3 regions of the Microbacterium sp. JZ101 genome follow, and region 2 is predicted to be linked to each of the others. Evidence: predicted binding sites of a transcription regulator. Region 2 holds the regulator's gene; each other region holds the start of a gene.

Region 1 (9,425 bases), 250 kb from region 2:
TGCACGTCGTGTCCGCGCTGGACGAGACCCGCGGCGAGGCGCTCCGCGAACCGGGCCGCCCCGTTGATGTCGGGCGAGAACGTGTCGCACCCGAGCAGGATGGTCAGTCGGTCGGACGCGGAAGTGGTCACGGATGCCTCACAGTGCAGTTCGTGGCGGCGCCATGCGGCCTGGGGGAAGTCTTCCCGAGCCTATTGCACCAGTTTGGAGCTGACTGTGAGGCGTGCCGACGCGGCTCAGCCCTGCTCGGCCCACCACGCGCGCAGCCGTCGCTCGGCCTCCTCGGGGCCCAGCGCGCCCTCATCCAGGCGCAGGTCGAGCAGGAACCGGTACGCCTGGCCGACCACCGGGCCCGGGCCCACGTCGAGGATCCGCTGGATCTCGTTCCCGTCGAGGTCGGGCCGGATGGCGTCGAGCTCCTCCTGCTCGCGGAGAGCCGCGATGCGCGCCTCGATGTCGTCGTACGCGTGCGCGAGACGCGCGGCCTTGCGGCGGTTGCGCGTCGTGACGTCGGCGCGGGTGAGGATGTGCAGGCGCTCGAGCTCGTCGCCCGCGTCGCGCACGTAGCGGCGCACGGCGGAATCCGTCCACGCGCCCTCGGCGTAGCCGAAGAAGCGCAGATGCAACTCGATGAGCTTCGAGACCGAGCCGATCGTCTCGCCGTCGTAGCGCAGCGCCTGCAGCCGCTTCTTCGCCATCCGCGCGCCGACGAGGTCGTGGTGGTGGAACGAGACGGCTCCGCCGGGCTCGAGCTTGCGGGTGCGCGGCTTGCCGATGTCGTGCAGGAGGGCGGCGAGGCGCAGCTTCACATCGGGCTCGGCGTCCGGATGGCGCGCGCGCTCGTGCTCGATGGCCTGCGCGAGCACGGTGAGGGAGTGCTCGTAGACGTCCTTGTGGTGGTGGTGCTCGTCGACCTCGAGGCGCAGCGCGGGGATCTCGGGCAGGAACTGGTCGATGAGGCCCGTCTCGACGAGAACGCGCAGCCCGCGCACGGGGTCGTCGGTCTGGAGAAGGCGGGTCAGCTCGCCCTGGACGCGCTCGGGGCTCACGATCGCGAGCGTCTCGCGCAGGTCGGCGATCGCCGCGCGCGTGCCCTCCTCGATCGCGAAGCCGAGCTGCGCGGAGAAGCGGGCGGCGCGCAGCATGCGCAGCGGGTCGTCTCCGAAGCTGACCCGCGGATCGATCGGCGTGCGCAGGACGCCGGCGACGAGGTCCTCCACGCCGCCGGTCGGGTCGACGAGCCGCACGTCGGGGACGCGCAGCGCCATCGCGTTCACGGTGAAGTCGCGTCGCGTGAGGTCGGCCTCGAGGGTGTCGCCGAACTCGACGGTCGGCTTGCGCGTCTCGCCGTCGTAGCTGTCGGCCCGGTAGGTCGTGATCTCGACCTGCTCGCCCTGCACGCGCGCGCCGATCGTGCCGAATGCCCGGCCGATGTCCCACTGCGCGGAGGACACCGGCGTGACGATCCGCAGGATGTCGTCGGGGCGCGCGTCGGTCGTGAAGTCGAGGTCGTTCGTCGTCCGCCCGAGGAGGGCGTCGCGCACGGGTCCGCCGACGACCGCGAGGTCGTGGCCCGCATCGGCGAACGCCTGCGCGAGGGTCGCGACCACGGGCGACGCCGCGAGGTCGCCGAGGCGCGCGAGACCGGCGGCCATGTTGAGCATGGCTTCCAGGGTACCGGGCGGTCGCAGGGCGGCCCCCGAGACTAGCGTCCGTCGTCGAGGCCTACGGCGGGTGCACTGGTCTCGACGACGAGCGCTAGTCTCACGGTCCCGCGGGGCGGCCCGGGGCCGGGGCCGGACCCGGGGGGCCGGGGGCGGGGTCAGGCGGGGGCGAGGAAGCCGTCGAGGACGAGCTCGCGGACGGCGGGCAGGAGCCCCGCACACAGCGCGTCCTCGTCCGTCTCGAGCAGCTGCGCGAGCGCCGCGACGATCTGACCCAGGGCGAGTTCCCCATCGCACGCGCCGACGAGCGCGGCGAGCGCCGGGTCGGCCTGCACGGAGCGCCCGAAGCCGCCGCCCTGACGCAGCTCGATCACGCTGGGGTCCGCGGCGCCGGGGAGGTGGTGACGCGACTCGGTGACGTCGGGCGCGGCCCGCAGGTGCAGGGCGAGCAGCTCGGCGTCGGCGAGGGGCGCGATGCGGTCGTGCGCCGCGAGCACCGCCGCGAGATGCGTCCCGAGCGCGCCCTCCGACGGGATCGCCTGCGTGACGCGCTCATAGCGCGCGAGCCGCGGCGCGCCATCCGCCCTCCTCAGGAGCACGTAGCCGAAGCCGATCGCCGTGACGCCTCGCTCCGAGAAGTCGTCGAGCCAGGCGTCGAGGAGTCGGTCGTGCGCGGGGCTGCCAGGGGTCGTGCCGCCGTCGCGGATCCACATCTCGGCGTAGGCGATCGGGTCGAGCTCCTCGCGCTCGATCACCCACGCCTCGAGAGCGACGTCGGACGCCTCGACCCACGCGCGCATGCGGTCGAGCCCGGGCACGCCGTCCTTCGTCTCCCAGTTCGCGAGGAACTGCGCGGTTCCGCCCGGAGCGAGGTGGCGGCCGACGCCCGCGACGACCTGCTGCACGAGCGCGTCGCCGACGAGCCCTCCGTCGCGGTACTCGTACTCGGGCACGCCCGTGACCCGCGGCGTGATGACGAACGGCGGATTCGACACGATGCGGTCGAACACCTCGCCGGCGACAGGGTCGAACAGCGACCCGGCCCGCGTGTCGATGCCCGTCGCGCCCGCGAGCGCCGCGTTCAGCGCCGCGAAGCGGAGGGCGCGCCGGGAGATGTCCGTCGCGACGACCCGGTCGGCGAAGCGACGGGCGCGCAGGGCCTGGATGCCGCACCCCGTGCCGAGGTCGAGGACGGTCCGCACGGGAGTCGGAAGCTGCAGACCGGCCAGCGTGAGGGATGCTCCGCCCGCGCCGAGCACGTGATCCTCCGCGAGCGCGCCCCCGCCCAGGGCGATCTCGTCGAGGTCGCTCGCGAGCAGCCACTCGCCCGGACCGCGGTCGTCGTGGAAGGACTGGGGGCGGATGACCGCGAGCGGCGCGACCACGTCGGCGTCGACCGCGGCGAGTCCGAGTGCGACGAGCCCGCTGGCGCCGACCCGGGGGAGCGCGGCGTCGACCGCGGCGAGCGGCTGCCCGACGCCGAAGACGAGCAGCCGCGCGAGGACGGCGAGCGCGTCGTCGCGCTCGCGGATGGCCCGGAGGGCGGGGGCGCGGAGCCCGCGCCCGATCGCGTCATCGGCCTCGACTCCCCACATCGCGCGCAGCGCCTCGGATCGGAACCGCGCGGCCGAGAGGTCGGCGGCGAGGTCGCGGCACAGGGCGGGATCGGGGCGCGGGGTCACCCGACCATTCAACCGCGCGCTCGTGTCATCCGCTTCCCCGCGCCGCTCCGAGCGAGCTCGAAGGGAGCTCACAGCGCACTTTTAGCACTCTCCCCCTGAGAGTGCTAATTTGAAACATGAGTCGATGCGACTCAAGGTGATGTTGCGAACAGCGCCGAGCGAACAGAGGAGGACGATCACGATGGCGATGTTCTTCGATCCGTTCCGTGAGTTCGACCGGGTGGCCGAGCAGCTCTTCGACCGCCAGGGCCCCCGCCTCATGCCGATGGATCTCTACCGCGACGGAGACCACTACGTGCTGAGCGCCGACCTTCCCGGCATCGATCCCGGAAGCGTCGACATCGATGTCGACGGCCAGCTCCTGACCATCCGCGCGCAGCGGACGGGCCGCAGCGAAGAGGGCGTGAAGTGGATCACGCGCGAGCGGCCGACGGGCGCGTACATGCGTCAGCTGAACCTCGGCCAGGGCATCGATACCGAGCGCATCACGGCGACCTACGAGAACGGCGTGATGAGCGTGCTCATCCCGATCAGCGAGAAGGCGAAGCCGCGCAAGATCGAGGTGCAGCGCTCGGGCGACAGCAGCCAGACGCTGACGGCCCCCGAGCTCACCTCCTGATCCCCCGGATCATCCGCGCGCAGAGGGAGAGGGGCAGATGCGATCGCATCTGCCCCTCTCCCTGTGCGCTGGCTATGCGTCGCGACGCGCGCCCTCCGACGGCGTCACCGTGAAGGTGTGCGGCGCCCGGAAGCCGCGTTCCGCGAAGGCCGCACGGGCCGCCTCGGCGACGACGTCGACCCGATCGGCGTCCACGAGCGCGATCGCCGCGCCGCCGAAGCCGCCGCCGGTCATGCGCGCGCCGATCGCACCCGCCGCGAGCGCGGCCTCGACGGCGGTGTCGAGCTCGGGGACCGAGATCTCGAAGTCGTCCCGCATCGACGCGTGCGACGCGACGAGGAGGTCGCCGATGGCCCGCGGCCCGGCCGAGCGCAGCGTGGCGACGGTGTCCAGCACACGCTGGTTCTCCGTCACGATGTGCCGCACCCGGCGGAAGGTCACCTCGTCGAGCGTCTCCTCGGCGCGCGCGAGGTCGTCGACCGACAGGTCGCGCAGCGAGGGCACGCCCATGTCGGCCGCGCCCTTCTCGCACGAGGCCCGGCGCTCGCGATAGCCGCCCGTCGAGTGCGCGTGCGTGACCTGGGTGTCGATGACCAGCAGGGCGAGCCCCTCCCGGGCGAAGCCGAGGTCGACGGACTCCGTCGCGAGGGTCCGGCAGTCGAGGAAGGTCGCGGCGTCGGGCCGGCCGAGCGTCGACGACACCTGGTCCATGATGCCCGTCGGCGCGCCGACCGCCTCGTTCTCCGCCGTCCGCCCGATCTTCGCGATCGAGAGGCCGTCGAGCCCGAGCTCCCACAGATCGCTGAGCGCCGACGCCGTCGCCCCCTCGATCGCCGCCGACGAGGACAGTCCCGCGCCGACCGGCACGTCCGATGCGAGGGCGATGTCGAGGCCGCCGACGTCGGATGCGCTGCGCCCGGTCGCCGCGAGGGCGGCCCAGGCGACGCCGAGGGGATAGGCGGCCCACTCGGGCACCGATCCGCTCTGCACGGCGTGACCCGCTGCGCCGTCGAAGGTGGCCGCGAGCGCGTCGATCGACAGCTCGAACGGGACCCGGTCGAGGGTCGAGACGACCCGGAGAATGCGGTCGCCTCGCATGCCGACCGCGGCATACGTGCGGTGCTCGATCGCGAACGGGAGCACGAAGCCCTCGTTGTAGTCGGTGTGCTCCCCGATGAGGTTGGCGCGCCCCGGCGCCGACCAGACGCCCACCGGCTCTCCGCCGGTGAGCGAGCGGAGCAGCTCGATCGCCTCGTGCTGCGCGGTCATGCCCCCACCGCCTCGCGCAGTCGCTCTGCGGTCTGCTCGGGCGGGACATCCCCGATCCACGCTCCCATGGCGGCCTCCGATCCGGCGAGGTACTTGAGCTTGTCGGCCGCGCGACGCGGCGAGGTGAGCTGCAGGTGCAGCCGCGCCGTGTCCCTCCCGACATCCACGGGCGCCTGATGCCACGCCGCGATGTACGGCGTGGGGGTGTCGTAGAGACGGTCCACGCCCCGCAGCAGACGCAGGTACACCGAGGCGAGCTCGTCGCGCTCGGCGTCCGTGAGAGCGGCGAAGTCGGGAGCGTGGCGCCGTGGCGCGAGGTGCACCTCGACGGGCCATCGCGCGGCGAACGGCACGTACGCGATCCAGTGCTCGGCCTCGAGCACGACGCGGGGGCCCTGCTGCTCGAAGGTGATGATCCTCTCGAACAGATCAGCGCCCTCGCGCTCGATGGCCTGCAGCAGGAGCTTCGTGCGCGGCGTGATGTAGGGGTACGCGTAGATCTGGCCGTGGGGATGGTGCAGCGTCACGCCGATCTGCTCGCCCCGGTTCTCGAACGGGAAGACCTGGCGGATGCCCGGCAGGGCCGAGAGCGCGGCGGTGCGGTCTGCCCATGCCTCGATGACGGTCCGAGCGCGGGTCTCCGTCTGCGTGCCGAAGGAGCCCTCGCGCTCGGGGCTGAAGCACACGACCTCGCAGCGGCCGACCGACGTGCGGCTGCGGCCGAGCCCCGGCGCGTCGAGGTCGTCGAGGCCGAGCGGCGGGTCGACGGCGGCGGGCGCGTCCCCCGTGGCGACGTCGAGTGCCGGGCCGAACGACGGCGACTTGTTCTCGAAGACCGCGACGTCGTAGAGGCTCGGCACCTCCGACGGGTTCGTCGGCGTCTGCGGGGCGAGCGGGTCGAGCTCGGCCGGCGGCAGGAACGCCCGGTTCTGGCGCGCGGCGGCGACCGAGATCCAATCGCCCGTGAGCACGTCGCGACGCATCGTCGCCGTCTCGGGCCGCGGACCGAGCTCGCGCTCGTCGATGCGCCGCTCCTCGGGCAGCGTCGTGCCCGGGTCGTCGTAGTAGATGAGCTCGCGCCCGTCGGCGAGACGCGCGACGCGCTTGACCACGCCGGCGCCCAGCGTCGTCCCCGGTGCCACCATGGCTCCTCCGTTCCTGCGCGATGCCGCGCGTGTTGACGTCAACATGGATGGTAGTGCAAAGTGGGTCGCAGGAGAAGGGAGACCCCATGGCGCAGGTGTCGGCCGCCGACGTCGCCCGACTCGCCGGGGTCTCGGGCCAGACCGTCTCGCGCGTCGCCAACGGATCTCCTCGCGTCGACCCGACGACCCGCGCGCGGGTCGAGGCGGCCATGGCTCAGCTCGGCTATCGGCCGAACCGCACCGCGCGCGCCCTGCGGACCGGGCGCACCCGCACGATCGGCGTCGTCGTGCGCACGCTGGCCTCGGTCGGCAACACCCGCGTGCTCGAGGCCGTCACGCAGGCCGCGTCGGCCCGCGACCACGCCGTCCTCGTGGTGACGCTCTCGGAGGACGCCGAGCGCGCCGACACGGCGTTCGCGGCGCTCGCTGACCACGGCGTCGACGGCGCCGTGGTCCTCAACGAGGCGACACCGAGCATCCACGAGGCCGCGGAGCCCGGGTTCCCCGTCGTCGCGGTCGACGCCGACACGAGCGAGCGGTTCACCGTCATCTCGTCGGATCACGCCGGCGGCGCCGAGAGCGCCACCGCGCACCTCCTCGCGCAGGGGCACGCCTCCGTGCATCACCTGGCCGGCCCCGCGGGCTCGTTCGCCGCCGCCGAGCGCGAACGGGGATGGCGCGCCGCCCTCGCGGCGAGGGGCGCGACCGCGCCGCGTCCTCTGCGCGGAGACTGGACGGCCGCGACCGCCCGCGATCTCGCGGAGGAGCTCGTCGCGGACCCCGCGGTCACCGCGGTCTTCGCGGCGAACGACCAGATGGCGCTCGGCGCCCTGCACGCCGCCCACGCAGCGGGGCGCGACGACCTCGCGGTCGCCGGGTTCGACGACGTCGTCGACGCGGCGGACTACTGGCCGCCGCTCACGACGGTGGCGCAGGACTTCGACGAGCTCGGCTCGACCGCGGTCGACCTGCTCCTCGCGCTGCTCGCGGGCGACGCCGTGGCCGACCGCACGATCGTGCCGACGCGCCTCATCGTCCGCGAGAGCTCGCTGCGGCCCCGGTGACCACTGCGGCACGCCTCGCAGGGCGCGCCCAGCCGTGTTCGTAGGATTGAACGGTCCCGTGCGCCCTCGCACGACCCGATGAGCAGGATGTCCATGACCCACCGCCGCACGGCCGAGGCACGCAGCTGTCTGCGACGTCTGGGCGCGCCGACCGCGGTCCTGCTCGCGCTGCTCCTGGGCGCCCAGCCCGCGCTCGCGTCGGTCCCCGATGCGACCTCCGAGCCATCCGATGCGCCCCGCCGTCACGTGACCGCTCCGAAGGAGAGCGGGCAGGAGGCGCGGGTCGGCGTCCCCGCAGACGCGGACGGCGACGACGACCAGGCGCCCGCTCTCTCGCTCCTCCCCGCGCAGCAGGGAGTGCTCGGCGCCGACGCCGCCCTCAACGCGACGGCGACGATCGCCAACCCCGGCGCGGAGGCGCTGCCGGCGGGCACGCTCCGCCTCGACATCGCGCGCTCGGCACTCGGCGACCGCGCCGCGCTGGACGCCTGGCTGGCGTCGGGCGAGGCCGACGGAGACTTCGCGACGCTCCAGACCGCACCGGTCGACGAGGTCGGCGGAGGCGCGAGCGCGACCGAGGAGCTCTCGGCCGCGGCGGATGTCGCCGGCCTCGAGGGCCTCGCAGCCGGCGTCTACCCGCTGCGCGCGACGCTCGGCGCAGGCGCGTCCGCGATCGAGGGCCGCAGCGTCGTCGTGGTCGCCGACGGCGAGCGCGCGCCGGTCTCGGTCATCGTCCCGATCACCGCGCCGCCGACCGCGGCGGGGCTCCTCACGGCCGACGAGATCGGCACCCTGACCGGCCCCGACGGCGCGCTGTCGCAGGCGCTCGAGGCCGTCGCCGGCACGACGGCCGTGCTCGCGGTCGATCCGGCCATCCCGGCGGCGATCCGCGCGCTCGGCACGGCAGCGCCCGCTGCCGCCCTCGAGTGGCTCGAGCGGCTCGAGGAGCTGCCGAACGAGCGCTTCGCCCTCCAGTTCGGCGACGCCGACGTGACACCGCAGATCCAGGCGGGCCTCGCGGCGCCGCTCGCGCCCACGAGCCTGCGCGCGTTCGAGAGCGGCGAGAACTTCGCGGCACCGGAGCCGACGCCGTCGGCCACGCCCGCCGCGGAGGAGGAGCCCGCCGCGCCGGATGAGCCCGCCTACCCCTCCCTCGAGGAGCTCCTCTCCATCGGCGAGGAGGCGGCGCGCGTGTACTGGCCGGCCGAGGGATCCGCGGGCCCCGACGTCGTGTCCGCTCTCGCCGTGGAGGGAGCGACCACGCTCATCCCCTCGACGTCGACCGCCGAGGGAGCAGAAGGAGCCGCCGTGCCCGCGCGCGCCGACGGCGCGCTCGTGTACGACGAGGCCATCTCCGAGGTGCTCAGCGCCGCCGCGCTCGACCAGAGCGCGCACGAGGACGATCTCGTCGAGGCCTCCGCGGAGCTGTGGTTCGCGGCGCACGAGACCGGAGGAGCTCCGCTCCTCGTCGCGCTCGACCGCCCCGCCTACCCGGCCGACGACGCGGAGGCGCCCACGGCCATCCGCACCGAGGAGAGCCTGCGCGACGCCATCGAGAGCGTCACCCGCAATGCGTCGGTCGAGGCCGTGCCGCTCACCGACGTCCTCGAGGCCGAGGCGCAGCCCGTCACCGTGTCCGAGGTCGCGCCGGAGCCGGAGCGCACCGCGGCGGTCTCGGCCTTCACGGCCGCCGAGCCGGGCCTCGCGCACATGGCGTCGGCGCTCGACGAGCCCGAGCTGCTCACCGGCCAGGCGCGCGCCGAGGCCCTGCAACTGCTCGGCGTCGGATGGACCGACGACCCCGACCGCTGGCGCGAGGCCATCGGCGCGCACGCCGAGCTGACCGCTCAGCGCGTCGACGGCATCGGCGTCACGGTGTCCGACCAGGTGCAGCTTCTGAGCGCCGAGGCGCCGCTGCCGGTCTGGGTGCGCAACAGCCTCGCGTGGCCCATCACGGTCGTGCTCGAGGTGCAGCCCGACAA
Region 2 (9,425 bases):
CGCAGGCGCCCGTCATCTGCATCAGCGTCTCGACGAGCAAGACCTACCACCAGACCGGCAACAGCCACCCCGTCCTCGGCGTCGAGTACCAGCAGGACGAGCACTCCCTGACCGACGAGTACTTCGGGAAGATGGGGCTCCGCGTGCGCTACTTCATGCCGCGCGGAAGCGTCGCGCCGCTCGCGTTCTACTTCCGCGGCGACCTGCTGAACGACTACTCGAACCTGCAGCTCATCAGCACGATCAGCACGATGGAGACATTCCAGAAGATCTACCGCCCCGAGATCTACAACGCGAACTCGGCCGCCGCCGCCGTCTACCGCCCGAGCCTGGGCGCGCAGGACTTCTCGCGGACGCAGATCTCCTACGACCGCGAGGAGCGCAGCCAGCTCGCTGTCACGCAGGGGAAGTACGCGCAGGAGCACTTCATCGAGCCGAACCGCGAGCTGCTGGAGCAGTGGACCGCCGGCGACCCCGTTCTCGTCGCATGACCCCCGGAGGACCATCCATGACCCCTGCGCTCCTGCCGACCTCGATCGTCGGCAGCCTTCCCAAGCCGTCGTGGCTCGCCGAGCCGGAGACGCTCTGGTCCCCCTGGAAGCTCGAGGGCACCGCGCTGACCGAGGGCAAGCAGGACGCGATGCGCATCGCCGTCCAGGAGCAGACGCGCCGCGGCATCGACATCATCGGCGACGGGGAGCAGACGCGCCAGCACTTCGTGACGACGTTCATCGAGCACCTCGACGGCGTCGACTTCGCACAGCGCAGGACCGTGCGCATCCGCGACCGCTACGACGCGAGCGTTCCGACGGTCGTCGGCGCGGTGCACCGCGAGCGCCCCGTCTTCGTCGACGACGCGGCGTTCCTCCGTTCGAGCACCGACCGCCCGATCAAGTGGACGCTGCCGGGCCCGATGACGATGGTCGACACGCTCTACGACGCCCACTACCGCAGCCGCGAGAAGCTGGCGTGGGAGTTCGCGACCATCCTCAACCAGGAGGCCAGGGAGCTCGAGGCCGCGGGCGTCGACATCATCCAGTTCGACGAGCCCGCCTTCAACGTCTTCCTCGACGAGGTCAAGGACTGGGGCGTCGCCGCCCTCGAGCGCGCGTGCGAGGGGCTGCGCGCCGAGACCGCCGTGCACATCTGCTACGGCTACGGGATCAAGGCGAACACCGACTGGAAAGCGACACTCGGCTCGCAGTGGCGCCACTACGAGGAGTCGTTCCCGCTTCTGCAGCGGTCGGCCGTCGACATCGTCTCGCTCGAGTGCCACCACTCCCGCGTCCCGCTCGAGCTCGTCGAGCTCGTCCGCGGCAAGAAGGTCATGCTCGGCGCGATCGACGTCGCGGATGAGACGGTCGAGACCCCCGAGGAGGTCGCCGACACCCTCCGCCGTGCGCTCGCCTACGTCGACGCGGACAAGCTCGTGCCCAGCACGAACTGCGGCATGGCGCCGTTCCCCCGGGAGGTCGCGCTGCGCAAGCTCAGCGCGCTCAGCGCGGGCGCGGCCATCCTGCGCGAGGAGCTGGCCGATGCGCGCGTCTGAGGCGTCGCCCGCCGACGCACCCGCCGAGACCCCGCGTCACGGCTTCGCGCCGTCGCTGTCGCCCGACGACTTCAAGGCCCTCTTCCGGGGGCACCCCGGCGGCGTCACCGTCATCACGGCGGATGCCGGCGACGGGCCCGTCGCCCTAACGGCGACCTCGGTCGCGTCGGTGAGCGCCGAGCCCCCGCTCCTGGTGTTCTCGATCTCGGCGCTGTCGTCGGCGTCGGACGTTCTCTCGCGCGCCGAGACCGTCGTCGTGCACTTCCTCGACGCTCACGATCTGGAGGTGGCGAAGCTCGGCGCCGCGAGCGGAGTCGACCGCTTCGCCCAGGAGCACCCGTGGACGCGCCTCGCCACGGGCGAGCCCGTGTACGAGGGCGTGCGCGCGTGGGTGCGCTGCGCGGTCATCGACCGGATGGATGCGGGCACGTCGACGGTCGTCGCGGCCCACGCACTGCAGTCGCACATCGAGCGCGACATCCACCCGGGCGACGCCGGCGACGCGCTGGTCTATCACAACCGCACGTGGCACCGCCTCGGCGAGCACTCGCGCATCGAGCCCTGACGGCCGCGCGCGCCTGCGGGCGTCAGTCGGCGGGACGCCAGAGCACGACGTCGGTCTGACGGCGCACGCGGGTGCCCGCACGCAGCGTCACGACCGCGCCGTTCGCGCTCGTCGCGAACACGCGCGCGCCCGGACGCTGCTCGCGCTCGGCGCGCAGCTCGCGCTCGAGCTCGCGGACACGGCCGCGCAGCTCCTGCACCTCGTTCTCCATGTGCAGGATGCGCTCGATGACGGCGAGGCGCACACCCTCGGACGACAGCCGCGCGACCTCGCGCAGCTGCTCGATGTCGCGCAGCGAGTAGCGCCGCGATCCGCCGCGCGTGCGCCCGGGGACGACGAGGCCCATGCGGTCGTACTGCCGCAGGGTCTGCGGGTGCATGGCGGCGAGCTCGGCAGCCGCCGCGATGGGGAAGATCGGCGCATCGGGGTCGATGTCGGCCGGGTCGACCGGGATCGGCATGGTGCTCACCTCCTGAAGGTGTCGGGGGCGGATGGCGGCAGCGGGCTACTGCTTCGCCTTCGCCATCATCTCAGCGCGGGGGTTCTCCTTCGGCTCGGCCTCGCGGTAGGCGAGAAGCGCCTCGCGCGCGGCGTCGTCGAGATGCGACGGCACAGCCACCTGCACCTCGGCGAGGAGATCGCCCGTGCCCTTGCTGGACGCGATGCCGCGTCCCTTGACGCGGAGCACGCGGCCGGAGGGCGTGCCGGGGGCGACGCGCAGCTTCACGGGGTCGCCACCGAGCGTCGGAACCTCGATGGTCGCGCCGAACACCGCCTCGGTGAACGTGATCGGAACGGTCACGCGGACGTTCAGGCCGTCGCGCGTGAAGACGGGGTGCGATCGGACGGCGACCTCGACGACGATGTCGCCGCTCTCGCCTCCGTCCGGCGAGGGACGCCCGCGCCCGCGCAGGCGGATCTTCTGGCCATCCGCGACGCCCGCGGGGATCTTGACCTTGAACGGCTTGCCGTCCTCGCCCTGGAGCGTGATGGTCTCGCCCTTGGCGGCCGTCGTGAAGTCGATCGTCGTGCGCGCACACGCACGTCGGCGCCGCGCTGGGGGCCGCCGAAGCCGCGGTACCCGCCCGTCGACTGCCCGAAGCGGCCGGAGCCGAAGCCTCCGCCCCCGCCGGAGAACATCGAGAAGATGTCGTCGAAGTCGCCCGGGGACGCCGTGCGCTGCTGCGTGAACCGGCTGAAGACGTCGTCGAACCCGCCGCCGGCGCCGCCGGGCGCGGTGAACCGCGCACCCGAGCCCATCGCGCGCAGCTCGTCGTACTCCTTGCGCTGCTCGGGGTCGGAGAGCACCGAGTACGCCTCGCTGATCTCCTTGAACCGCGACTCCGCAGCCGCGTCGCCCGGGTTCGAGTCGGGGTGGTACCTGCGCGCGAGCTTGCGGTAGGTCTTCTTCAGATCCGCGTCGCTCACGTTCTTGTCGACGCCGAGGATCTTGTAGAAGTCCTTGTCGAACCAGTCCTGACTGGCCATCTGCACCTTCTTCTTGCGAATGCTCTACGCGTGATCCGGAAAGCGGTCGGCCCCGCCGCAGCGGGGCCGACCGGGAGTCATTCCGCCGGGACGGCGACGACGACCTTGGCGGGGCGCAGCTCGACGTCGCCCAGCAGGTAGCCGACCTCGACGACCTCGAGGATCGTGCTCTCCGTCGTGCCGGGGACCGGCTGCTGGAAGATCGCCTCGTGACGCTGCGGGTCGAACGTCTCGCCAGTCGCGCCGAACGCGACGACGCCCAGGCGCTCGGCGACGCCGCGCACCTTGGCAGCGACGGCCGAGAACGGGCTGCCCTCGGCGAGGTCGCCGTGCTTCTCGGCCCGGTCGAGGTCGTCGAGCACGGGGAGGAGGCCCTTCACGGCCTCGCCCCTGGCGCGGGAGATCTCGATCTCGCGCTGCTCCTCGGTGCGGCGACGGTAGTTCGCGTACTCCGCCTGGAGGCGCTTGAGGTCGTGCAGGAGCTGCGTCTCGTAGTCGCTCTTCTCCGCCTCCGCCGCCTCGTCGGTCTGCTCGGCGCCGAGGATGTCGTCGACCGTCAGGCCGTCGCGCTCCTCCGCGGTCTCAGCCGGCTGCGCCGCGGGGTCGGAAGCGGCGGCTTCCGACCCCTCGGCGTCCGGCTGGACCTCGTCGCCGTCGGGCTGCTCGCCCTGGGGCTCCTCGAAGTCCTTGTCCGTCATCAGCTCTTCTTCTCGTCCTCGTCGTCCACGACCTCGGCGTCGATGACGTCCTCATCCGCCGAGCTCTGCTCGCCGGCCGGGGCGTCCTGCGGCGCCTGCTCCTGCGCGGCCTGAGCCTGCTGGTAGATCGCCTCGCCGAGCTTGGTCTGGCTCTCGTTGAGCTTCTCGAACGCGGCCTTCACGGCGTCGTCGTCCTCGCCCGCGAGCGCGGTCTTGAGCGCGTCGACGTCGGCCTTGACCGAGTCCTTCACGTCGGCGGGGAGCTTGTCGTCGTTCTCCGAGATGAGCTTCTCGATCGAGTACGCGAGCGTCTCGGCCTGGTTGCGGACATCCGCGGCCTCGCGGCGCTTCTTGTCCTCGGCCGCGTGCTCCTCGGCGTCGCGGACCATCCGCTCGATGTCCTCCTTCGAGAGCGACGAGCCGCCCGTGATGGTCATCGACTGCTCCTTGCCCGTGCCCTTGTCCTTGGCGGACACGTGCACGATGCCGTTCGCGTCGATGTCGAACGTGACCTCGACCTGCGGCACGCCGCGGGGCGCCGGCGCGATGCCGGTGAGCTCGAAGGTGCCGAGCGGCTTGTTGTCGCGGGTGAACTCGCGCTCGCCCTGGAAGACCTGGATGGCCACCGACGGCTGGTTGTCGTCTGCGGTCGTGAAGGTCTCGCTGCGCTTGGTCGGGATGGCCGTGTTGCGCTCGATGAGCTTGGTCATGACGCCGCCCTTGGTCTCGATGCCGAGGCTCAGCGGGGTGACGTCGATGAGGAGGACGTCCTTGCGCTCGCCCTTCAGCACGCCCGCCTGGATGGCGGCGCCGACGGCGACGACCTCGTCCGGGTTGACGCCCTTGTTGGGCTCCTGGCTCGTCTCGCTCTTCACGAGCTCGCTGACCGCGGGCATGCGGGTCGAGCCGCCGACGAGCACGACGTGCGCGATGTCGGAGACCTTGATGCCCGCCTCGCGGATGACGTCCTGGAACGGCTTCTTCGTGCGCTCGAGGAGGTCCTTCGTGAGGTCCTCGAACTTCGCGCGCGAGATCGTCTCGGACAGCGACACGGGGCCGTTCTCCGTGAGCGACAGGTACGGCAGGTTGACGCTCGTCGACGTCGAGCTCGAGAGCTCCTTCTTCGCCTGCTCCGCGGCCTCCTTGAGGCGCTGCAGGGCGATCTTGTCGTTCGAGACGTCGACGCCCGTGGAGTCCTTGAACTGCTTGATGAGGTAGTCGACGAGGCGCTGGTCCCAGTCGTCGCCGCCGAGGCGGTTGTCGCCCGCCGTGGCACGCACCTGGATGGTCGAGAAGTCGTCGTCCTTGCCCACCTCGAGCAGCGAGACGTCGAAGGTTCCGCCGCCGAGGTCGAAGACGAGGATGAGCTCGTCCTCCTTGCCCTTGTCGAGGCCGTACGCGAGGGCGGCGGCCGTGGGCTCGTTGATGATGCGCAGGACGTTGAGGCCCGCGATCTCGCCGGCCTCCTTCGTGGCCTGGCGCTCGGCGTCGTTGAAGTACGCGGGCACGGTGATGACGGCGTCGGTCACCGTGTCGCCCAGGTACTGCTCGGCGTCGCGCTTCAGCTTCTGGAGGATGCGCGCCGAGATCTCCTGCGGCGTGTACGACTTGTCGTCCACCTTGAACGTCCAGTCGGTGCCCATGTGGCGCTTGACCGACGCGAGCGTGCGGTCGACGTTGGTGACGGCCTGGCGCTTCGCGGTCTCGCCGACGAGCACCTCGCCGTCCTTGGTGAACGCGACGACCGACGGGGTCGTGCGGAAGCCCTCGGCGTTGGCGATGACCTTCGGCTCGCCGCCCTCGAGGACCGAGACGACCGAGTTGGTCGTCCCGAGGTCGATACCCACAGCACGTGCCATGTTGCTTCTCCTTCTGTCGCTGCCTGAAGTCTGCGCGCGATCTTGAGTCGCGCTGACTCAAGCGTACGGCGACAGCCGGGGGAAGTCAAGAAACTTGATACAGCCCGACTCAACTTCACCCCGCACCCTCGAGACTAGCGCCGGTCGTCGAGACCGGTGTAGCGGGCGTCCGAGACTAGCGCCGGTCGTCGAGACCGGTGTCGGGAACACAGGTCTCGACGCCGGACACTAGTCTCAGCGGGAGAACGGGCGGCAGCGGCGCGACGGCGCGCCACCGCGCGTTCACCGAGGAGGCCTAGCGTGACCGACATGCCCGAGCCCGCCCACCCCTCCGCGCCGCCCGCGGCCGCCGACACCGCCGCGCTGACCGTGATGGGGCTCGAGCTCCCTGAGCGCGCTCCCGCATCGCGCGCCACCGTCTTCGCGTGGGCGCTCTGGGACTGGGCGACCCAGCCGTTCAACACGGTCATCCTCACGTTCATCTTCACGGCCCTCTACCTGACGACAGACGCCTTCCTTCTGCCCGATGTGCAGGGTCTCGCCGACGACGACCCGGTCAAGGTCGCGGCGCTCGCCGACCTCGCATCGGGCCTCGGATGGGGCACCACGGTCGCGGGCCTCCTCATCCTCCTGCTCGCCCCGGTTCTCGGGCAGCAGGCGGATGCCGCAGGCCGGCAGAAGCTGTGGCTCGGGATCGGCACGGGGGCGCTCATCGTCTGCATGCTCGGCCTGTGGTTCGTCGAGCCCACCCCGACCCTGTTCTGGCTGGGGGTCGCGCTGATCTCAGCGGGCATGGTGTTCGGCGAGATCGCGGCCGTCAACTCCAACGCCATCCTCATCGGCATCGCGACGCCGAAGACGATCGGGCGCATCTCGGGCCTCGGCTGGGGGTTCGGGTACCTCGGCGGCATCGTCGCCCTCGCCCTCGTCATCGTCTTCTACCTGGGCGACTGGTTCGGGCTCTCGTCGGAGGGCGGCCTCCCGTTCCGCGTCATCGCGGTCGGCTGCGCCCTGTGGACGATCGCGTTCGCCATCCCGATCTTCGTGAAGGTGCCCGAGCCCTCGCTCGGGCGCCCCGAGCGCCGCGTGGGCTTCGTGCAGTCGTACGCGCTGCTCGTGAAGGATGTCGCCGGCCTCTACCGCTCCCCCGCCACGCGCCCGACCTTCTGGTTCCTCCTCGCGAGCGCGGTCTTCCGCGACGGCCTCGCCGGGGTGTTCACGTTCGGCGCGGTGATCGCGGCGAGCGTCTTCGGCTTCGGCACGCTCGAGCTCATGATCTTCGGCGTCGCCGCGAACGTCATCGCGGGCGTCTCGACGATCATCTCGGGTCGCCTCGACGACCGGTTCGGGCCCAAGCGCATCATCCTCTTCTCGCTCGGCGCGATGACCCTCGCGGGGCTCGCGGTCTTCGCACTCGCCGATGCCGGGCGCACCGTGTTCTGGATCGGCGGGCTCATCCTGTGCGTGTTCGTCGGACCGGCCCAGGCGGCGTCGAGGTCGTTCCTCGCCCGGGTCACGCCCGCGGGCCGCGAGGGCGAGATCTTCGGCCTCTACGCGACGACGGGGCGCGCCGCGAGCTGGATGGCCTCAGCCGCGTGGGCGCTCCTCATCACCGTCACGCACCAGACGACGTTCGGCATCCTCGGCCTCGTGCTCGTCCTCCTGCTCGGATTCCTCCTGCTGCTGCCCGTGAAGGCCGCGCGGTGATCCGGGGCGGGTAGCGTCGGGAGCATGCCCCGCACCGCCCGCCGTCGCATCGTGTTCCTCGACATCGACGGGACGATCCTCGACCACGACGGGACCATCCCGCCCTCGACGCCCGATGCCATCCGCCGCGCTCGCGCGAACGGCCATCTCGTGCTGCTCGCGACGGGGCGGACGCCCTACGAGGTCGACGTGCAGGTGACCGACATCGGGTTCGACGGCATCGTCGCGGGCGCCGGCGCCTTCGTCGAGTACGACGGCGAGTGGATCATCGAGCGCCTCATGCCCGAGGCGTCCTGCCGGAGGCTGCGCGAGGAGTTCGACGCGCTCGGGCTGGACTACGTGCTCCAGGGGCGCGAGTACTTCTATGCCACCGCGGGCATGCAGCGGCACCTGCGCCGTCAGCTCGGCGTCTCGGATGGCGAGGGCGTCTCGGATCGCGGGCTCGGCCGGTACCTCGGCGAGATCCCGCCGCTGCGCCACGACCGCACGGCGAAGGCCGTGTTCTCGGGCGACGACCTCGGGGCCTACGACGCCGTGCAGCGTGCCGTGGGCGCCGAGTTCACGGTCATCACGGGCACGATCCCCGGCATGGGCACGGCGAGCGGCGAGGTGTCGATGCCCGCGGTGACGAAGGGCAGCGCGATCCGCGAGCTGGTCGATCGGATCGGGATGGACCTCGCCGATGCGATCGCGATCGGCGACAACAACAACGATCTCGAGATGCTCGAGCTCGCGGGTGTCGGCATCGCGATGGGCAACGGCACGCTGCAGGCGAAGGAGGCGGCCGACGAGGTGACCGCTCCGATCGACGAGGACGGCCTCGCGAAGGCCTTCGCGCGGCACGGTCTCCTCTGACGCAGACGGAATAGCGGCGCGCCGGCGGCGGTTCACGCCGGTGTGACGCTGCTGACCCCGCTCCCCGCACTGCGCGACGGCGATGCGCTCGAGCGCCTGCTGTCGTCGCTCGAGTGGGAGGTACGCAGCACCGACCGGCTCCGCATCGAGCGGGAGATCGCCCTCGGCGCGGGCGATGCCGCGCTCGTGTACGTGCTCGAGGGGGCACTGGCCCTGCCGCCGCGCGCCTACGACTGCGGCGCGCGCGACGGAGCGCCGCCGACGGAGCTCGTCGCGGGCGACACGCTTCTCTCCCTGGGCCGCGAGCCGATGCGGATCCGCGGCGACGGAGCCTTCGTGATCGTCTCGCGGCTGAGCGCATCCGAGTCCGTCCAGCGGCAGCTCGCGATCGTGCCGGATCTCGTCTCGGTCAGCGGGTTCTCGCGCATCGAGCCCGCCGCCGCGGCGCTCGCAGCCCACCTCGGCCTCCCCGCGGTGACGAGCCCGTACGCCGGGGCGGCTCCCGTGATCTGCCGCCTCATGGCGACGACGCTCGCTCTCGCGACGCTGCGCGCGTGGGCCGTCGCCGGCTGCGCACCCGACGGATGGCCCGCGCGCACCGCGGATCCGTTCCTCGCGCGCGTGATCGAGGCCATCCACGCAGAGCCCGGGCGCGACTGGACGGTCGAGCGGATGGCCGCGATCGCGGCCATGTCTCGCTCGGT
Region 3 (9,425 bases), 1.5 Mb from region 2:
CGAACGCGACGGGGAGGACCGAGGTCGCGATCCCGAGGAAGCTCATCGCGAGCGTGTTGGTGAGCACCTGCCCGATCTGCGCGATCTGCGCGGGCGAGTTGAACATGAGCTCGAACCACTGCAGGCCGACGAACTCGCTCCCGGCGAGCCCGAGCGCCGGCCGGTAGTCGTACAGGGAGTAGATCCACCCGTACAGCGGGAAGTACGAGAACAGGAAGATCAGCACCATGAACGGCACGATGCACAGGAACATCCCGAACGACGTGCGCCGACCGCGCCGCCGCGCCCGCGACCGCCCGCGCGGCCCGCCGGCACCTGCGGCGAGAGACGCGGTCTCCGGAGCCGCGCTTCCGACCTCCGTGAGCACGCTCATCGCGCGCCTCCTCTGCACCGGCTCATCTCACTCCTTCGTGTGACCCGCGACGTGCCCTCTTCCGAGAATCAGTCGAATCGCTTCGATAAAGCTACGCAGAGACGTCGCGGGCGTCAAGGGGAAATGTGGCGAGCGCACACGGTAGGCGCGATCAAGCCCGGAATCACGCGGGATTCGCGGTGCGAGGCGACGTCGCAGCCCTGGCCCGGATCGACCGCCATTTGTCGAAGCGCTCCGCGAAACCGCCCGAAGCGGGGGTGCGGCAGGCTGCGGAGCGCGCGGTCAGGCGCTCGCGATGAGATCCACCATCCGGTCCTCGAAGCCCGGCTCGACCTCGAGCACGACCCGATGGCGCGCGCCGTCGACCTCGGGCCATCCGCGCCACATGCCGCGCAGATCGGCCACCGTGCGACCGCGGCTCGGACCGTGCGTCGTGTCGACCTCGACGTGCACGACGGGTGCGACGACGGTCGACACGAGCCCGCACCCGACCGCGACCGCGAGCGCGTCGTGGTTCGCCGAGGTGCGCTCGCCGGTCACCTGCGCGTAGTACCCGAAGTAGTGGTCGAGGATGTCTGCTGCGTAGCGCCCAGCGCGGCCGCCCGCGGCGAGGCGCGCGCGATGCTCCTCGGTGAGGAGCGTGCGCATCGTGACGTCGAGGCCCACCATCGTGACGGGCCACGCGGCGTCGAACACGCGCTGGGCCGCCTCGGGATCGTGCCAGATGTTCGCCTCGGCCCCCGGGGTGACGTTGCCGGGGACGAACGACGCGCCGCCCATGATCGTCACGGCGCGCACGCGGGACGGAAGATCGGGATCCGCATCCAGGGCGAGCGCGAGGTTCGTGAGCGGCCCGACCGCGACGATCTCGAGCTCGTGCGCGTGCTCGCGGCTGAGCCGCAGCAGCAGATCGACCGCGCTCTCGCGCGCGAGGACCGGCGCGAAATCGAGGTCCGCCCTGCCGCCCTGCCCATCGGCACCGTGGACCGCCGTCGAGAACTCCGGCGCCGTCCCGTCATACGGACCGGCGGCCCCCGCGGCAACCGGGACGTCGGAGCGCCCCGCGATGTCGAGCACGTACGCGGTGTTCCGCGCGGCCTGCGCGACATCGATGTTGCCCCAGGTCGCCGTGCACGCGAGCAGCTCGATCTCGGGCGCCCGGCACGCCGTGAGGATGGCCAGGGCGTCGTCGATGCCGGTGTCGACGTCGAGCACGATCTTGGTCGTCACCGCTCGAGCCTACCCGGCGCGTCCGCCCCGCCTCGCGCGCGCGGCTGCCGCCAGCAGGCCGAGCGCGTCGACCGTGGTCTCCCAGGACAGGCATGCGTCCGTGACGCTCTGACCGTAGACGAGCCCGGCGGGTCCGCGGGCGACGTCCAGCGGCTGCGCGCCCGCGACGAGATTGCTCTCGAGCATGACACCCGCGATCGCGCCGCCCGCGGCGACCTGCTCGGCGATCTCGCCGGCCACCGCGAACTGCCGCACGTGGTCCTTCCCGCTGTTCCCGTGGCTCGCGTCGACGACGAGACGCGGCGCGAGACCGGCAGCTGCGAGGCGCGAGGCCGCGGCCTGCACGTGCTCGGGGCCGTGGTTCGGGCCGTCCGCCCCTCCGCGCAGGATCACCGAGGTGTCGGGGTTGCCGGTCGTCGCGACGAGACTCGCGCGGCCGTCCGCGCCGATTCCGAGGAACGCCTGCGGTGCGGCCGCCGCCCGGGCCGCATCGATCGCCACCTGGATGCCGCCGTCCATCCCGTTCTTGAACCCGATCGGCATGGACAGGCCGGAGGCGAGCTGTCGGTGGATCTGACTCTCGGTCGTGCGCGCGCCGATCGCTCCCCACGTGACGAGGTCGGCGATGTACTGCGGGCTGATCGGCTCGAGGAACTCGGTCGCGCAGGGCAGACCGAGCGCCGTGACGTCGCGGAGGAAGCGGCGGGCGAGACGCAGTCCGGTCGCGATGTCATGGCTTCCGTCGAGGTGCGGATCGTTGATGAGGCCCTTCCAGCCGACCGTCGTGCGGGGCTTCTCGAAGTAGGTCCGCATGACGACGAGGAGATCCTCGTCGTGGCGTCGGGCCTCCTCCGCGAGCCGCGCGGCGTAGTCGAGCCCCGCGGCCGGGTCGTGGATCGAGCACGGGCCGACGACGACGAGCAGGCGGGGATCGTCTCCGGTCATCACCGAGCGGACGGCCTCGCGCGCGGCGCCGACGAAGGGGGCGCTGTCGGCGCCGGGCAGCTCTGCGGCGATCTCAGCGGGGCTCGGGAGGGTCGTGAACGAGGCGACGTGGATGTCGGATGCGGCCTCGATGGTGTCCATGGCAGGTCCTGTCCCTGGTCGGGGCGGACCCTCTTGCGCAGAGCCCGCCGAAACGGCGAAGGGCAGAGCGATCGCTCTGCCCTGTCGGCTCTGGAGGTGTCGGCACGCTACATCCGCGACGGCCCCTCCGGAGCCGACTCGTCATACGCATACCAACGGGTTGTCATGCCGCCACTCTAGTGCACGGAGGGCGGGCGGGTCGCCCCGTCCGCCCTCCGATCTCTCACGCGGCTGCCGGAGCCATCCGCTCCGCACGGACGACGAGACCGTCGTCGATCGCATCGACCGTGACCGAGCCGCCGTCCGCGAGCTCCCCCGTCACGAGCAGATCCGCGATGCGGTCGTCCACCTCGCGCTGGATGAGACGGCGCAGCGGCCGAGCGCCGAACTCGGGCTCGTACCCGTTGCGGGCGAGCCACGCCACCGCGGCATCGGTCGCCTCGAGGGCGATATCGCGCGCGGCCAGCCGCGCGCGGGTCGCCCCCAGCAGCAGGTGCACGATCTGCGCGAGCTGCTGCTCGTCGAGCTTGCGGAAGAGCACGATCTCGTCGATGCGGTTGAGGAACTCGGGGCGCATCGACTCGCGCAGACGCCCCATCACGCGATCGCGCAGATCCTTCTCGTCGAACTCGCGCCCCGCGGCCGAGAAGCCGATCGCGCCCGAGCGCGAGGTCAGGAACTCCGAGCCGAGGTTCGAGGTCATCACGACGACCGTGTTGCGGAAGTCGACGGTGCGCCCCTGCCCGTCGGTGAGCCGCCCGTCGTCGAGCACCTGCAGGAGCAGGTTGAACACGTCGGGGTGCGCCTTCTCGATCTCGTCGAAGAGCACGATCGAGTACGGGTTGCGCCGCACGCGCTCCGTGAGCTGACCGGCCTCGTCGTATCCGACGTATCCCGGAGGGGCCCCGACGAGGCGCGAGACGGTGTGCCGCTCGCCGAACTCGCTCATGTCGAAGCGCACCACGGCGCTCTCGTCGTCGAACAGGCTCGCCGCGAGCGCCTTCGCCAGCTCGGTCTTCCCGACGCCGGTCGGCCCGAGGAAGAGGAACGACCCGACCGGGCGGCGGGCGTCGCCCATGCCCGTGCGACTGCGGCGGACGGCCTTGGCGACCGCCGTCACCGCATCGTCCTGGCCGATCACGCGGGCGTGCAGCTCCTCCTCGAGGCCGGCGAGACGCTCGCGCTCGCTCTCGGTGAGGCGGTTCACGGGGATCCCGGTGGCGCGGCTGATGACGGCCGCGATCTCGGGCTCGTCGACGATCGCGCGCCCGGCCCCGTCGGCCGAGGTGGCGTCGGCGAGGCGCGCCTGCACGGTCGCGATCTCGTCGCGGATGCGGGAGGCCTCCTCGTAGTGCTCGGCAGACACCGCGGCGTTCTTCTCCGCCTCGAGCTCGGCGAGACGCGCGACGAGCTCCTGCGTGTCGACGGGAGCGCCCAGACGCAGCCGCACCCGGGCGCCGGCCTGGTCGATGAGGTCGATCGCCTTGTCCGGCAGCACGCGGTCGGACAGATAGCGGTCGCTCAGCTCGACGGCCGCCCGCAGCGCGTCGTCGGTGTAGGTGACACGGTGGTGCTCCTCGTACGCCGGGCGGAGCCCCTCGAGGATCGCGATCGCGTCCGCGGGCGACGGCTCGCCGACCCGCACGGGCTGGAAGCGGCGCTCGAGCGCGGCGTCCTTCTCGATCTTGCGGTACTCGGAGAGCGTCGTCGCGCCGACGAGGTGCAGGTCGCCGCGAGCGAGACGCGGCTTGAGGATGTTGCCCGCGTCCATGGCTCCCTCTCCCCCGCCGCCGGCGCCCACGAGGGTGTGGATCTCGTCGATGAAGAGGATGAGCTCGCCCTTCTGCGCGGCGACCTCCTCCATCGTCTTCGTCAGGCGCTCCTCGAAGTCGCCGCGGTAGCGCGTGCCCGCGAGCATCGCGGGGAGGTCGAGTGCGACGACCCGGCGGTTCCGCAGCTGCTCCGGAACGGCTCCCGCGACGATGGCGGACGCGAGGCCCTCGACGACGGCGGTCTTGCCGACGCCGGCCTCGCCCACGAGCACGGGGTTGTTCTTCGTCCGGCGCGAGAGGATCTCGATCGTCTGCTCGATCTCGTCGGCGCGGCCGATGACCGGGTCGAGCGCGCCGTCCCGCGCGAGCGCCGTGAGGTCGGTGCCGTACTTCTCGAGCATCGATCCGCCCGCGGTCCGCCCTGCGCCCTGCTCGGGCGCGGCCTGCGGGTCCACGCTCTCGCGCGCGCCCTGGGTGAGGGCCTCCGCGGTCACGCCCGAGCGTGCGAGGATCTGCCCGGCGGGCGTGTCCTGTGCGAGCACGAGGGCGAAGAAGAGGTGCTCGGGGTCCACATAGGTCGAGCCAGACGAGCGCGCCACCTGGAACGCGTGGAACAGCGCCCGCTGCACGGCCGCCGTCACCGCGGCGGCGTCGACGTGGGCCGAGGCACCCTCGCGCGGAAGGCGCTCCTCAGCCTCCCGTGCGATCGCCTCGGGGTCTCCGCCGACGCGCGAGATCGCGTCGGCGACGGTCGGGTCGCCGACGAGCACGTGGAGGACGTGCAGCGCGTCGAGCTCGAGCTGCCCGCGACCGAGGGCGTAGCGCCCCGCCCGCTGCAGGAGCTCCTGCGTGCGCGAGCTGAGGAAGCGGCTGAGATCGATCGAGCGGCTCGCGCGAGCACGCTCGCCCTGCAGATAGCGCGCGAGGAACTCGTCGAACGAGCTCGGCCCATCCTGGGGGAAGTTGTTCTCGGGCATGTCCCGGCATCTCCTTGAAAGTTGCGTCGTTCCCTATCAAGTATGGAACTTGAGTCGGAGTCTATCAAGATCAACGCGATCCCGTGCGCGCTATTCCCGCCCGCGAGAATCTGTCGAGCGACTTGCACAATCGAACGACTATCAATAGATTTCCGCTGTGATTCAATGAACGGAGCGACCGTGAGCAGAGCGACGATCCTCATCCTGCGCGTCGTCATCGCCCTCGCCCTTGCCGGCTCGGTCGTCGTGCAGGCGTTCCTCCTCCCGCTGATCTGGGTCGACCTCGAGGGTGTGGAGACCGCATCGCGGGTCGCCTTCGTCGTCATCCTCGGGCTCGGCGTCGCGACGATGCAGGTCTTCGGGGTGTGCGTGTGGCAGCTCCTCACCAGGGTCCGGCGCGGCTCGATCTTCTCGGAGTCGTCCTTCCGCTACGTCGACGTCATCATCGGGGCGATCGCGGCGGCCGCCCTGCTCGCCTTCGCGCTCGCGATCCTCCTCGCCCCGGGCAGCGCGGCCCCGGGTCTCGTCGGCCTCGTCTGCGGTGCGTCGCTCGTCCTCGGGGGGATGGCGCTGCTCGTCGTCGTCATGAAGGCGCTGCTGCGGCAGGCGATCGCGCGCGAGCACGAGGCGCAGGCCCTGCGGGACGAGCTCGGCGAGGTGATCTGAGTGCCGATCATCGTGGACATCGACGTCATGCTCGCCCGCCGGAAGATGTCGGTCGGCGCGCTCGCCGAGCGGATCGGCATCACTCCCACCAACCTCGCCGTGCTCAAGAACGGACGCGCCAAGGCCGTCCGCTTCGCCACGCTCGACGCGCTGTGCGAGGCCCTCGAGTGCCAGCCGGGCGATCTGCTTCGCTGGGAGCCCGAGGAGTGAGCCCGCGGCGCACGGCGTTTGCTTTCATGGACGCATGAGCGAGTTCTGGGCGGGCGTGCGCACGCTGCTGGAGGGGTTCGGCTGGTGGCGGCGAGATCCGCGTGTGATGGCGGCCGCGCTCATCCCCGCCGCGATCGTCGGCGCGGCGATGGCGGCCGCGCTCATCGCCCTCGGAGCACTCCTTCCCGCGATCGCCGAGGACCTCACTCCCTGGGCGGAGGACTGGGCCGCGATCTGGACCATCCTCGTGCGCGTGCTCATCGGCGCCGCCGTGCTCGCGGGCGGACTCGTGGTGGCGGTGACGATGTTCACCGCCCTCACCCTGCTCGTGGGCGAGCCCTTCTACGACCGGGTCTGGCGCTCGGTCGAGGCCGCGCGCACGGGGTCCGTTCCCGAGAGCGCGTACGGCCTCTGGCGATCGGTCGCAGACAGCGCGTCGCTCATCGCCCGCGGGCTCGCGATCGCCGTCGCGAGCGTCGCGCTCGGGTTCGTCCCCGTGGTCGGCGCACCGCTCGCCGCCGTCGTCGGAGCCGCGCTCTCCGGCTGGGTGCTCTCCGACGAGCTCACGGCGCGTGCGCTGTCTGCGCGGGGCATCGGGGCGCAGGAGCGACGGGCACTGCGGCGCGAGTCCCGCGCACGGGTCGCGGGATTCGGGATGGCGACGCACGTGTGCCTGCTCGTGCCCCTGGGCGCGATCGTCGCGATGCCGGCCGCCGTCGCCGGCAGCACGCTCCTCGCGCACACGCTCCTCGAGCGGCGCTCCGCTCAGTCGTCGAGCGCGCGGGGCTGAGCCCGCCCGGCCTCGCGGGCGGCGAAGAGCAGCACGGCGAGCACGATCGCGGCCGGGACCGCGAGGCCGACGGCGACGGCGACATGCGCGTACTCCCCCGTCGCGGCGCCGATCGCGACCGCGATGATGAGCAGCTGCACGACGATCGCGCCGGATCGTCCCCAGGACAGGCCCCGTGCGATGCCGCGCGCGAAGGCGCCCACGGCGAGGGCGCCGACGAGCGTGAGCAGGAGGAGGGCGATCGCGCTGGGCATCGAGGCGACATCCGCCGAGCCGAGCGCGAGCACCTGCCAGCCGGCGAGGGCGAGCACGCCCACCGCCTCGAGTCCGACGAGCACGGCGGCCGTCCGTGCGGTCGCGCTGGTGGCCATGGCTCTCCTCGCTCCCCGTGCCTCACACCGCACGCATGATCAGGGAACGGACAGAAAAAACCCTTGCCCGAGAACCTCGCGTGTATGACAATTGTTAACGGTGTGTTTCCCACAGCGTGGTGGGGCGGAACCTGCACAGGTCCGTCGCACATCCAGCGTAATCCACCCGTTTTGCCACGCTGTGCTTTCCCTGAGAAACCCCACCCCGCAAGGAGCATTCCTATGGACTGGCGCGACAAGGCCGCCTGCCTCACCGTCGACCCCGAGCTGTTCTTCCCCGTCGGGAACACCGGCCCCGCGATCGACCAGATCGAGAAGGCGAAGTCCGTCTGCGCTCGCTGCACGGTCACCGAGATCTGCCTGCAGTACGCCCTCGAGACCGGCCAGGACTCGGGCGTCTGGGGCGGCCTCAGCGAGGACGAGCGCCGCGCGCTCAAGCGCCGCGCCGCTCGCGCCCGTCGCGCGAGCTGACCGGAAGGCACCGTCGCGCCAGCTGACCTGAGGCACCGTCGCGCGAGCTGACCGCAAGCGCCGTCGTCTGAAGAAGCCCCGCCTCGGCGGGGCTTCTTCATGTCCGGATCAGCTGCGGATCCACCTCAGGGGAACCGCGATTGTGACCTCGGTCCCGCCGTGGAAGGCGGTGTCCGGCGCGTCGATCGTCGACCAGTCGATCGTCCCGGAGAGCTCTCCCTGGATGAGCGTGCGGACGATCTGCGTGCCGAGGCCGCGGCCGACCTGGCCATCGGGCAGACCGCTGCCGGTGTCGCGCACGCGCACCTCGAGGCGGGTGTCGTCGCGGTCGGCGACGATCTCGACCTCGCCCTCGCGCCCCGCGAGCCCGTGCTCCACCGCGTTCGTGACGACCTCGGTGAGCGCGAGCGCGAGCGGCGTCGCGTACTCGCTGGGGAGCGTTCCGAACCGGCCCTTCGTGCGCGTGTGCGCGACCGTGTTCTGCGCGGCCGCCACCTCCGCGACGAGGCGCAGCACGCGCGCGAACACCTCGTCGAAGTCGACGTTCTGCGCGAGCCCCTCCGACAGCGTGTCGTGCACGACGGCGATCGCGGCGACCCGCTGCATGGCCTGAAGCAGCGACTCGCGCGCCTCCTCCGAGGTCGTGCGCCGTGCCTGGATCCGCAGCAGCGAGGCGACCGTCTGCAGGTTGTTCTTGACGCGGTGGTGGATCTCGCGGATCGTCGCGTCCTTCGTGATGAGCTCCTGCTCCTGGCTGCGCAGCTCGCTCACGTCGCGGCACAGGACGATCGCGCCCGTGCGGTGGCCGTGGTCCTTGAGCGGGATCGCACGCAGCGACACGGTCACGCCGCGCGCCTCGATGTCGCTGCGCCATGGCGCACGGCCCGAGACGAGGATCGGCAGGCGCTCGTCGGTGTCATGAGACGCCGGCAGGATCTGGCTCGTCACGTCGGCGAGGTTCTCGCCCTCGAGCTCCTCCGCGAAGCCGATGCGGTTGAACGCCGACAGGGCGTTCGGGCTCGCGAACGTGACGATGCCGTCGACGTCGAGGCGGATGAGCCCGTCGGCGGCGCGCGGAGCGCCCCTGCGCGGCCCGGTCGGCGCCGAGAGGTCGGGGAAGTCGCCGGTCGCGATCATCCGGAAGAGATCGTCGGCGCAGTCGTTGAAGGTGATCTGCTGGCGCGACGGCGTGCGCACGTCGCCGAGGTTCGTGTGGCGCGTGAGCACGCCGATCGCGCGGAGGCCGTCGTCCTCCCGGATCGCGATCGGCACGGCGCGCACGCGCGTGGGCGTCTCCTCGAACCACTCGGGCGAGGACGAGTCGACGATCTGCGCGGTCTGGAACGCCTCACGGACCTGCGCCTGCCACTGCGGTCGGACGCGGCCTCCGACGATGTCGCGATAGAAGAGCGTCGCGGCGCCGCCCGGGCGCGTGTGCGCGACCGCGATGTAGGAGTCGTCCGACGTGGGCACCCAGAA

The links. Region 2 encodes HspR, which represses chaperone genes until heat shock. Its sites were predicted from a motif close to AAGTTGAGTCNNNNNGACTCAACTT; they were not measured.
Region 1: M1D56_RS16430 (Hsp20/alpha crystallin family protein) is a predicted target of HspR. The motif match lies at 3,460-3,484, and genes of this name have one in related genera.
Region 3: M1D56_RS11015 (ATP-dependent Clp protease ATP-binding subunit) is a predicted target of HspR. The motif match lies at 5,485-5,509, and genes of this name have one in related genera.

The regions. Positions count from the first base shown of each region.
Region 1 covers NZ_CP096400.1:3,568,509-3,577,933, reverse strand. The annotation lists gene M1D56_RS16445 (glycosyltransferase) at 1-131, opposite strand, end outside; gene M1D56_RS16440 (CCA tRNA nucleotidyltransferase) at 237-1,664, opposite strand; gene M1D56_RS16435 (DUF7059 domain-containing protein) at 1,823-3,346, opposite strand; gene M1D56_RS16430 (Hsp20/alpha crystallin family protein) at 3,528-3,965, shown strand; gene galK (galactokinase) at 4,038-5,234, opposite strand; gene galT (galactose-1-phosphate uridylyltransferase) at 5,231-6,376, opposite strand; gene M1D56_RS16415 (LacI family DNA-binding transcriptional regulator) at 6,466-7,443, shown strand; gene M1D56_RS16410 (DUF6049 family protein) at 7,537-9,425, shown strand, end outside.
Region 2 covers NZ_CP096400.1:235,949-245,373, reverse strand. The annotation lists gene M1D56_RS01105 (DUF1852 domain-containing protein) at 1-491, shown strand, start outside; gene M1D56_RS01100 (methionine synthase) at 509-1,549, shown strand; gene M1D56_RS01095 (flavin reductase family protein) at 1,536-2,114, shown strand; gene M1D56_RS01090 (heat shock protein transcriptional repressor HspR) at 2,137-2,574, opposite strand; partial or broken gene M1D56_RS01085 (DnaJ C-terminal domain-containing protein) at 2,620-3,602, opposite strand; gene M1D56_RS01080 (nucleotide exchange factor GrpE) at 3,680-4,300, opposite strand; gene dnaK (molecular chaperone DnaK) at 4,300-6,159, opposite strand; gene M1D56_RS01070 (MFS transporter) at 6,469-7,866, shown strand; gene M1D56_RS01065 (Cof-type HAD-IIB family hydrolase) at 7,891-8,721, shown strand; gene M1D56_RS01060 (helix-turn-helix transcriptional regulator) at 8,764-9,425, shown strand, end outside.
Region 3 covers NZ_CP096400.1:2,363,035-2,372,459, forward strand. The annotation lists gene M1D56_RS11000 (ABC transporter permease) at 1-373, opposite strand, end outside; gene M1D56_RS11005 (nucleoside hydrolase) at 656-1,603, opposite strand; gene M1D56_RS11010 (3-deoxy-7-phosphoheptulonate synthase) at 1,613-2,689, opposite strand; gene M1D56_RS11015 (ATP-dependent Clp protease ATP-binding subunit) at 2,913-5,438, opposite strand; gene M1D56_RS11020 (DUF2975 domain-containing protein) at 5,619-6,104, shown strand; gene M1D56_RS11025 (helix-turn-helix domain-containing protein) at 6,105-6,314, shown strand; gene M1D56_RS11030 (EI24 domain-containing protein) at 6,349-7,104, shown strand; gene M1D56_RS11035 (histidine kinase) at 7,080-7,475, opposite strand; gene M1D56_RS11040 (WhiB family transcriptional regulator) at 7,698-7,946, shown strand; gene M1D56_RS11045 (sensor histidine kinase) at 8,055-9,425, opposite strand, start outside.